Regions from separate parts of the Microbacterium pratiae genome, predicted to be linked through region 2. Evidence: predicted binding sites of a transcription regulator. Region 2 holds the regulator's gene; the other holds the start of a gene.
The links. Region 2 encodes HrcA, which represses chaperone genes, less so after heat shock. Its sites were predicted from a motif close to TTNGCACTCGNNNNNNNCGAGTGCNAA; they were not measured.

Region 1: the regulator HrcA is predicted to act here: its motif matches at 1,377-1,403, upstream of groES (co-chaperone GroES).

The regions. Positions count from the first base shown of each region.
Region 1 is NZ_CP154843.1:21,935-26,351, reverse strand. It holds gene AA0Y20_RS00105 (hypothetical protein) at 1-129, shown strand, start outside; gene AA0Y20_RS00100 (THUMP-like domain-containing protein) at 105-1,334, opposite strand; gene groES (co-chaperone GroES) at 1,478-1,774, shown strand; gene rarD (EamA family transporter RarD) at 1,923-2,864, shown strand; gene AA0Y20_RS00085 (ABC transporter substrate-binding protein) at 3,082-4,417, shown strand, end outside.
Region 2 is NZ_CP154843.1:2,331,330-2,335,746, forward strand. It holds gene AA0Y20_RS11075 (DUF1990 family protein) at 1-29, shown strand, start outside; gene hemW (radical SAM family heme chaperone HemW) at 29-1,246, shown strand; gene hrcA (heat-inducible transcriptional repressor HrcA) at 1,327-2,364, shown strand; gene dnaJ (molecular chaperone DnaJ) at 2,404-3,525, shown strand; gene AA0Y20_RS11095 (16S rRNA (uracil(1498)-N(3))-methyltransferase) at 3,530-4,258, shown strand; gene AA0Y20_RS11100 (HIT domain-containing protein) at 4,303-4,417, shown strand, end outside.

The sequences.
Region 1 (4,417 bases), 1.1 Mb from region 2:
GCCCTCCGCCGCCCGTGGGAGAGTCGAACCGTCGCGGTGTGGGCCCTGGGGCTCGCGGCGCTGTCGATCCTGTACAGCGCGGGATGGCTCGCGTGGGCGGCGACTCAGGCGGGGCTGCTGGGCGGCTGACCCGCGCCGTCAGGCCCGTCCTCGACGCGGTCCGCGAGGACGGCGACGCGGCGGTCGCCGATGCGCGTCAGGACGAGCGTCGCCGACGCGTTCCCCGACAGCCTGAGCTTCTTGCGGAACTGCGCGGGGTCGATGTCGACGCCGCGCTTCTTGATCTCCAGGATGCCGATCCCCGCGCGCTTGACTGCGGCGTCGATGTCACGCGGCTTCAGCGGCAGCACCTCACGAACACGGAACGTCGTCGCGAACGGGCTGGTGCGTCCGGCGTCGGAGGTCATGTAGGCCGTCCCACCGACGAGCATGCCCGCGTCGAGTGAGCGGGCCACATCGCCGATGAGACGAGCGCGGATGACGGCGCCGTCGGGCTCGTGCAGGTAGGCGCCGAGCTCGCGCGGCTCGGCGTCGGCGGTGTCCTCGGGCGCCGTGAGCTCGGCGGCACGGTCGCCGCGGAGGACGAGCGCTGAACGGCGCACTCCCGCGCGTGCGAGGACACCCGACCAGACGACCAGCTCGATCGTCGAGCCGTCCGCGCTGATCCACTGTGCCTCTCCCTCCGCGGGGAGGTCCTCGCGGTCGAAGGCGGGCCCCAGCTTGATGCCGGTGGGCATGCGCCGCGCGAGGTCGAAGGCCCAGTCGAGCGCCGGCGTGTAATCGGATGCCGCGACGCGACGCGTCTCGCTGTGCCCCGAGGTGCGTCGGGCGGGATCGAGCCAGGCGGCGTCGACGCCCGCGAGGTCGGTGTCCTCGGCGCGTCCATGGCGCACCTGGGCGGAGGAGCCGAACGGGGCGAGGTTGTATGCGGCCAGGGCGGCGGTGATCTCGTCGGCGTCGACCGCGAGGACCTCGAGACCGATGCCGGCGAACCCGAGTGCGTCGCCGCCGATCCCGCAGCCGAGGTCGGCCACGCGGGTGATGCCGGCATCGCGGAACCGGCCCGCGTGGCGTGCGGCGACCGCGAGACGCGTGGCCTGCTCGAGGCCCGCCCGGGTGAAGAGCATCCGATCGGCGAACGGACCGAATTTCGCGCGTGCGCGCTCGCGCAAGCGAGCCTGGCCGACGGCAGCCGAGACGAGGTCGGGGGAGAGCCCCTCGCGCCGCAGCCGTGACACCGCGGTCGCGGCATCCGTCGTCGACGAGATGCGGAGGGAGTCGACCAGACGGAGTCCCTCGGGGGTCAGCAACGCGGAGAGCTCGGCGTGATCCACCACGACAGCCTACGGGGCGGTCCCGGCGGAAGCCGGAAGACGTTGGCACTCGCGTTGCGTGAGTGCCAACGTCCCCCTAGACTCGGAGTTGGCACTCTCAGGGTGAGATTGCCAACAAGTCTTGTCGAAGAAAGAGGTAGACCGTGTCGGTTTCCATCAAGCCGCTCGAGGACCGCATCGTCATCAAGCAGGTCGAGGCCGAGCAGACCACCGCGAGTGGTCTGGTCATCCCCGACACCGCCAAGGAGAAGCCCCAGGAGGGCGAGGTCGTGGCGGTCGGCCCCGGCCGCATCGATGACAACGGCAACCGTGTTCCGCTCGACGTCGCCGTCGGCGACCGCGTGATCTACAGCAAGTACGGCGGAACCGAGGTCAAGTTCGGCGCTGACGAGTTCCTCGTGCTCTCGGCGCGCGACGTCCTCGCCGTCGTCGTCCGCTGACGCAGAGCTCTTCGACGAAGGCCCGGGTGCACGGCATCCGGGCCTTCGTCATACCCGCTGCACGCATCGGGGACTGTTGGCAGGTCGACGGCGACCCGTGGCAGTCGGCGGCGGGTGCGGCATGTCATGACCGTCCTATGCTTGGCTCGTGACACCCCTCGACCCCGCCCGTGAACGCACTCTCGGGGGGATCTATGCATTCTCGGCCTACGTGCTGTGGGGCTTCATGCCCCTGTACTTCCTCACTCTCGCGCCGATGGGCCCGTTCGAGGTCGTCTCCTGGCGCATCCTTTTCTCACTCGTCTTCTGCGCGATCCTGCTCACGGTGCTGCGGGCCTGGGGCAAGCTGATCGCGATCCTGCGTACGCCGCGTCTGGTCATCTGGACGATCGTCGCCGGCCTGCTCATCTACGTGAACTGGCAGGTCTTCCTCATCAGCACCCTCACGGGGCACGTGATCGAGGGCAGCCTCGGGTACTTCATCAACCCGATCGTCACGGTGCTCCTCGGCGTCCTCGTCCTGAAGGAGCGTCTGCGAGTCGCCCAGTGGGTCGCGATCGGCATCGCCGCCGTCGCGGTCGGCGTCATCGTCGTCGGCTACGGGGCGTTCCCGTGGATCGCCCTCACCCTCGCGGCGAGCTTCGGAACCTACGGACTGGTCAAGAAGCAGATTGGACCGTCGGTGGACGCCGTCAGCGGTCTCACGCTCGAGTCGCTGTGGCTGGCTCCCGTCGCCATCGTGCAGGCCATCGTCGTCGCCGTGACGGGCGGGCTGGTGTTCGGCTCGGTCAGCCCCGGTCACACCCTGCTCATCACGCTCGCGGGCGTCGTCACCGCCGTACCGCTCCTCTTCTTCGCGGCCGGAGCCCGTCGCAGCAGCCTGACCGTCATCGGTCTGCTGCAGTTCGCCGCACCGATCCTGCAGTTCATCACGGGCGCCTGGATCCTCGGCGAGCCGATGCCGCTCGAGCGCTGGATCGGCTTCGGGCTCGTCTGGCTCGCCCTCGTCGTGCTCAGCGTCGACTCGCTGCGTGCCGCTCGCCGGCCCAAGCGCGTCGACGCGGCATCCGACGTCGCGCCCGTCGTCTGAGTCTCTGTACCTGAGTCTCTGTACCTGGGTCTCTGTACCTGGGTCCCGGCGGCGCGGCCACGCCCCGAATTCCGGGGTGCGCGGGGAGGCGGAGATAACGATTGGGTCGCGTAACAGACCGTTAACACATCGCAACATCGCCGAAGCGAGAGCGCCACTAGGTTTAACCCAACCTCGCGGGGCTTCGGTGCCGCGTTCCCACTCATCAAGGAGCACAATGGGCGTTCTCACCCGTTCCCGCACCGCGAAGGTCCTCGGCGGTATCGCCGTGATCGGCGCGAGTGCCCTCGTCCTCGCAGGTTGTGCCGGAGGCAGCGAACCCGCTGCGTCGGGCGACGCCGGCGGGAACTCCTCGGCCGATTTCCCCATCGACTGCGAAGCGGCCGAGCCCGCGTCGTACACGCCCGAGTACACCTCGACCTCCACCGGTCCCGGAACCGACCTCACCTACACGATCGGCACGGCTCTGCCCGTGACCGGCAACCTCGCCTTCCTCGGACCGCCCGAGATCTCGGCGACCGAGTTCGCCGCCTCCGAGATCAACGCCGCGGGCAAGGGCATCACGATCGACCTCAAGCAGGGCGACTCGGGTGACACCGACAACAAGGCGTACGAGACCGAGATCCCCCGACTGCTGGGCGAAGGCGCCACGGCGATCATCGGTGCGGCATCCTCGGGCACGTCGCTGCAGTTCATCGACCAGGTCATCGCGGCCAACGCCATCCAGTTCTCGCCCGCCAACACCTCGGCGGCCTTCACCGGCTATAAGGACAACGGCCTCTACTGGCGCACCGCCCCCTCCGACGTGCTGCAGGGCGAGGTGCTCGGCAACCTGATCGGTGCCGACGGCAACGAGACGCTCGGCATGATCGTCCTCAACGACGCCTACGGCACCGGCCTCGCGTGCTTCACGAAGGCCGCGTTCGAGGCCGCCGGCGGCGAGGTCGTCGCGACCTCGCTCTACAACACCGGTGACACGAACTTCTCGGCGCAGGTCGAGGACGTGCTCGCTGCCGGCCCCGACGCGATCGCGCTGATCACGTTCGAAGAGGTCAAGACGATCATCCCCGAGCTGATCGGCGCCGACGTGGCTCCCGAGCAGCTGTACTTCGTCGACGGCAACCTCGCCAACTTCAGCGAGGACTTCGACGCGGGCACCCTGGCCGGGGCGAAGGGCACCTACCCGGCGGTCGACCCCGCGTCGATCTCGACGTTCCGCGACAACCTCCAGTCCTTCTGGACCGGTGCCGGCAACGCCGAGCTCGCCGACTACACCTACGCACCCGAGTCGTACGACGCGGTCGTGCTGCTGGCGCTCGCGGCGCTGCAGGCCGGCTCGACGGCGGGCCCGGACGTGGCGGCGAACCTGCAGGCCGTCTCGGGCGGTTCCGGTGACGGCACGAAGTGCACGACCTTCGCGGAGTGCGCCGACCTGATCATCGCCGGTGAGGCCGCCGACTACGACGGCGTCTCGGGTCCGATCACCTTCAACGAGGTGGGCGACCCGACCGAGGCATCCATCGGTGTCTTCGAGTACGGCGACGACAACAACT
Region 2 (4,417 bases):
CGCCGCTGTACGCGACGCCCGGCGCCTGATGGGGGCGGCACTGCCGATCGGCGATCCGGTGCCGGTCGGCGGCACCCTGCCGGAGGACCTCGTCATCGACCCCGACGCTCCGTTCGGGGTATATCTGCACGTCCCGTTCTGTCGGGTGCGATGCGGCTACTGCGACTTCAACACCTACACGGCGACCGAGCTGCGCGGAGCGCGGCAGGATGCGTACGCCGACGAGGTGCTGCGCGAGATCGCGCTCTCGGCCGCCCTGATCGATGCCCGCGGCCCTCGCCGCGCCGCTCGCACGGTGTTCTTCGGCGGCGGCACGCCGACCCTGCTCCCGCCCGGGGATCTCGCACGCATGCTGGGCGGAGTTCGCGACACGTTCGGCATCGCTCCCGGCGCGGAGGTCACTGTCGAGGCCAACCCCGACACGATGAACCCCCGAGTCGCGGACGAGCTGGCGGCTGCCGGTGTGACGCGGCTGTCGATCGGCATGCAGTCCGCCGTGCCGCATGTCCTGGCGGCCCTCGACCGAACGCACGATCCCGCCAACGTCGCCACAGCCGTCGCCGCCGCGCGCGGGGCCGGACTCGATGTGTCCGTCGACCTGATCTACGGCGCACCGGGGGAGAGCCTCGACGATTGGCGGCGCTCCGTCGAGACCGCGGTCTCGCTCGAGCCCGATCACGTCTCGGCCTACGCGCTGATCATCGAGGAGGGAACGCGCCTCGAGCGCCAGATCCGCCGCGGTGAGGTGCCCGCTCCCGACGACGACCTCCAGGCCGACATGTACGAGCTGGCCGATGAGCGTCTCGCCGCCGCCGGCTTCTCCTGGTACGAGGTCTCGAACTGGGCGCGATCGGCAGACCAGCGCTCGCGTCACAATCTGGCCTACTGGCGGGGAACAGACTGGTGGGGATACGGGCCGGGTGCCCACAGTCACGTCGCCGGTCTCCGCTGGTGGAATGTGAAGCACCCTGCCGCGTACGCTCAGCGGCTGGCGGCAGGAGACTCGCCCGCGGCCGGCCGCGAGCGCCCGGATGCCGAGGCGCGGCGCCTGGAATCCGTCCTTCTGCGTTCGCGGATCGTCGAGGGGCTCGGGATCGACGAGCTGGATGCCGGCGGCCGGCGCGCGGTCGCCTCACTCATCGCCGACGGCCTCGTGGAGGGCGCTGCGGCCGTGCGCGGTCGTATCGTCCTCACGCGCCGCGGACGCCTCATGGCCGACGCTGTGGTGCGTGCCCTCACCGAGTGATCGGGCGGAGACGACCGGGGCCGTCCACACGATAGAATTGGCACTCGCAGACATCGAGTGCCAAACAGGAGGTGACGGACATGGTCTCAGAACGCGGACTGCAGGTGCTGCGGGCGATCGTGCAGGACTATGTCGACACCCGCGAGCCCGTGGGAAGCAAGTCGATCGTCGAACGCCATGCCTTCGGCGTCTCGGCCGCGACGATCCGCAACGATATGGCTCTTCTCGAGGACGAGGAGCTCATCGCCGCCCCCCATACGTCCTCGGGGCGCGTTCCGACCGACAAGGGTTACCGCGTCTTCGTCGATCACCTGGCGGGTCTGCGCCCCCTGAGCGCCGCCCAGCGCTCGGCTATCACGACCTTCCTCGACGGCCCCACCGATCTCGATGATCTGCTCGTTCGGACGGTGCGTGCGCTGACCCAGCTGACCGGCCAGGTCGCGATGGTGCAGTACCCGTCGTTCGCGCGGGCGCAGGTGTCCCACCTCGAGCTCGTCGACCTCGGCGGCGGACGTCTCGTCGTCATCGTCGTGACAGACACCGGCCGCGTCTCGCAGCGGGTGGGCGTGGTGCGCTCGCTCCTCGACGAAGGACAGTTCGCCGTGGCCAAGGCGACTCTCCGCGCAGCCGTCACCGGCGTCGCCGTACGAGATGCCGTCACCGCCGTGTCGGCGCTCGCGGAGAGCGAATCGACCGGCGATCCGATCGGCGACGCGGTGCACGAGATCGCGCGCATCCTGGTCGAGGAGTTGGAGACGTTCCGTCAAGACCGCCTCGTCATGGCCGGCACCGCTACGCTCGCGCGGCGAGAGGCCGACTTCCGCGGCAGCATCTACCCGCTGCTCGAGGCCATCGAAGAGCAGGTGACGCTGTTGCGGCTCATGGGCGAGATGGTCGCCGACGACCGCGGCGTCGCCGCGCGCATCGGTCGCGAGAACGAGGCGTACGGGCTCTCCGAGGCCTCGGTCGTCACGAGCGACTACGACGTCCCGGGCTCGCGTGCACGGGTCGGCCTCATGGGTCCGACCCGCATGGACTACCCGACGAACCTCGCGACGGTCCGCGCCGTCGCGCACTATCTCAGCCGACTTCTCGACGAAGACGAGAAATCCCGCTGACCCACCCCATCCACGCCCGCACGGGCGGAAAGGCGATCCGTGGCTGACCACTACGAGGTCCTGGGCGTCGCGCGCGACGCGTCGCCCGACGAGATCAAGAAGGCGTACCGACGCCTGGCACGAGAGCTGCACCCCGACGTGAACCCGGGGGAGGACGCGTCCGAGCGGTTCAAGCTCGTCACGCACGCCTACGACGTCCTCAGCGATCCCGAACAGCGTCAGCGCTACGACATGGGCGGCGACTCCGCCGGCGGTTTCGGTGGCGCTGCGGGCTTCGGAGGCTTCAGCGACATCTTCGAGACCTTCTTCGGAGGCGGAGCAGGGGGCGGAGGCCGGGCAGGGCGCCCGCGCTCGCGGCGGGAACGCGGGCAGGACGCCCTCGTACGGGTCACCCTCGAGCTCGGCGACGTGGTCTTCGGTGTGCATCGTGACATCGAGGTCGACACCGCCGTGCTCTGCGACACGTGTCAGGGTTCGTGTTGTCAGCCGGGAACGCAGCCGGTCACCTGTGACGTCTGCCACGGTGCCGGCAATGTGCAGCGCACCGTGCGGAGCCTGCTCGGCAACGTCGTCACCTCGCAGCCCTGCAACGTCTGCCAGGGCTACGGCACGACGATCCCGTACCCGTGCACGACGTGTCAGGGACAGGGACGCGTCCGGGCTCGGCGAACCGTGTCTCTCGACATCCCCGCCGGTGTCGAGACCGGCCTCCGCCTCCAGCTACCCGGATCCGGCGAGGTCGGTCCCGCGGGTGGCCCCAACGGCGACCTGTATCTGGAGGTCACGGTCAACCCTCACGACGTGTTCAGCCGCGAAGGCGACGACATCCTCGCGACGCTCGAGGTGTCGATGCCGGACGCCGTCCTCGGCACCAGCACGACGATCGAGTCGCTCGATGGACCCGTCGACCTCGAGCTGCGCCCGGGCGTGCAGTCCGGCGACGTCCTCACGATCAAGGGCCGTGGCATCACGCCGCTCCGCGGCTCGAACCGCGGTGACCTGCGCGTCGGCGTGCACGTCGTGACCCCGACACGGCTCGACGCCAAGGAACGGGCACTGATCGAAGAGCTGAAGAAGCGCACGAAGTCGCCGGCTCCGCAGCTGGCGGAGTTCCACCAGGGCCTGTTCGCCAAACTCCGCGACCGGTTCCGGAGCAGCTGACGGCGTGGCCCTGCACTTCCTCGTCGATCCGCCGGTCCTCGCGCAACCGGGAGACTCGGTCACGCTCACCGGCGCCGAAGCTCACCATGCGGCGGGGGTGCGCCGCGTGCGCGCCGGAGAAGCGGTGACCGTCGGCGACGGTGCGGGCGCGTGGCTGGAAGGCACCGTCACGGCCGTCGACCCCAAGCTGGTCAGCATCGACGTGCTCTCGCGGATCGATCATCCCGCGCCCGGGCGCCGCATCACGCTGATCCAGGCCTTGGCGAAGGGGGATCGTGACGAGCTGGCTGTGCAGGCCTGCACCGAGCTCGGCGTCGACGCCATCCTCCCCTGGCAGGCCGCTCGAAGCGTCTCGCGGTGGAGCGGGCCCAAGGTCCAGCGCGGGGTTCAGCGGTGGACGACCATCGCGCGCGAGGCGGCGAAACAGGCGCATCGCGCGTGGCTTCCCGCCGTGCACGCGCCGGTGTCCACTGCCGAGATCGCTGCGCGATGCTCCTCCGAGCGGGTGCTGGTGCTCGAGCCGACCGCGACGCGACGGCTCAGCGCCGTCGATCTCGGCGACGGTGATGTGTCGCTCGTGGTCGGCCCGGAGGGCGGGATCGCAGCCGACGAGCTCGACGCCCTCGTCGCCGCCGGTGCGATCACCGTCCGTCTCGGCGAGACGGTGCTGCGGACCTCGACGGCCGGTCCCGCCGCGCTCGGGGTCGTCAACGTCGCCCTGGGCCGCTGGTGACACCGGGCCGACCCGCCGCCGGACCCCGTCGATAGACTGGACGCATGAGCGATCCCTCTGTCTTCACGCGCATTCTCCGCGGCGAGATCCCCTCCGAGATCATCGCGGAGACCGAGAACGCGTTCGCGATCCGCGACATCGCTCCGCAGGCGCCTGTGC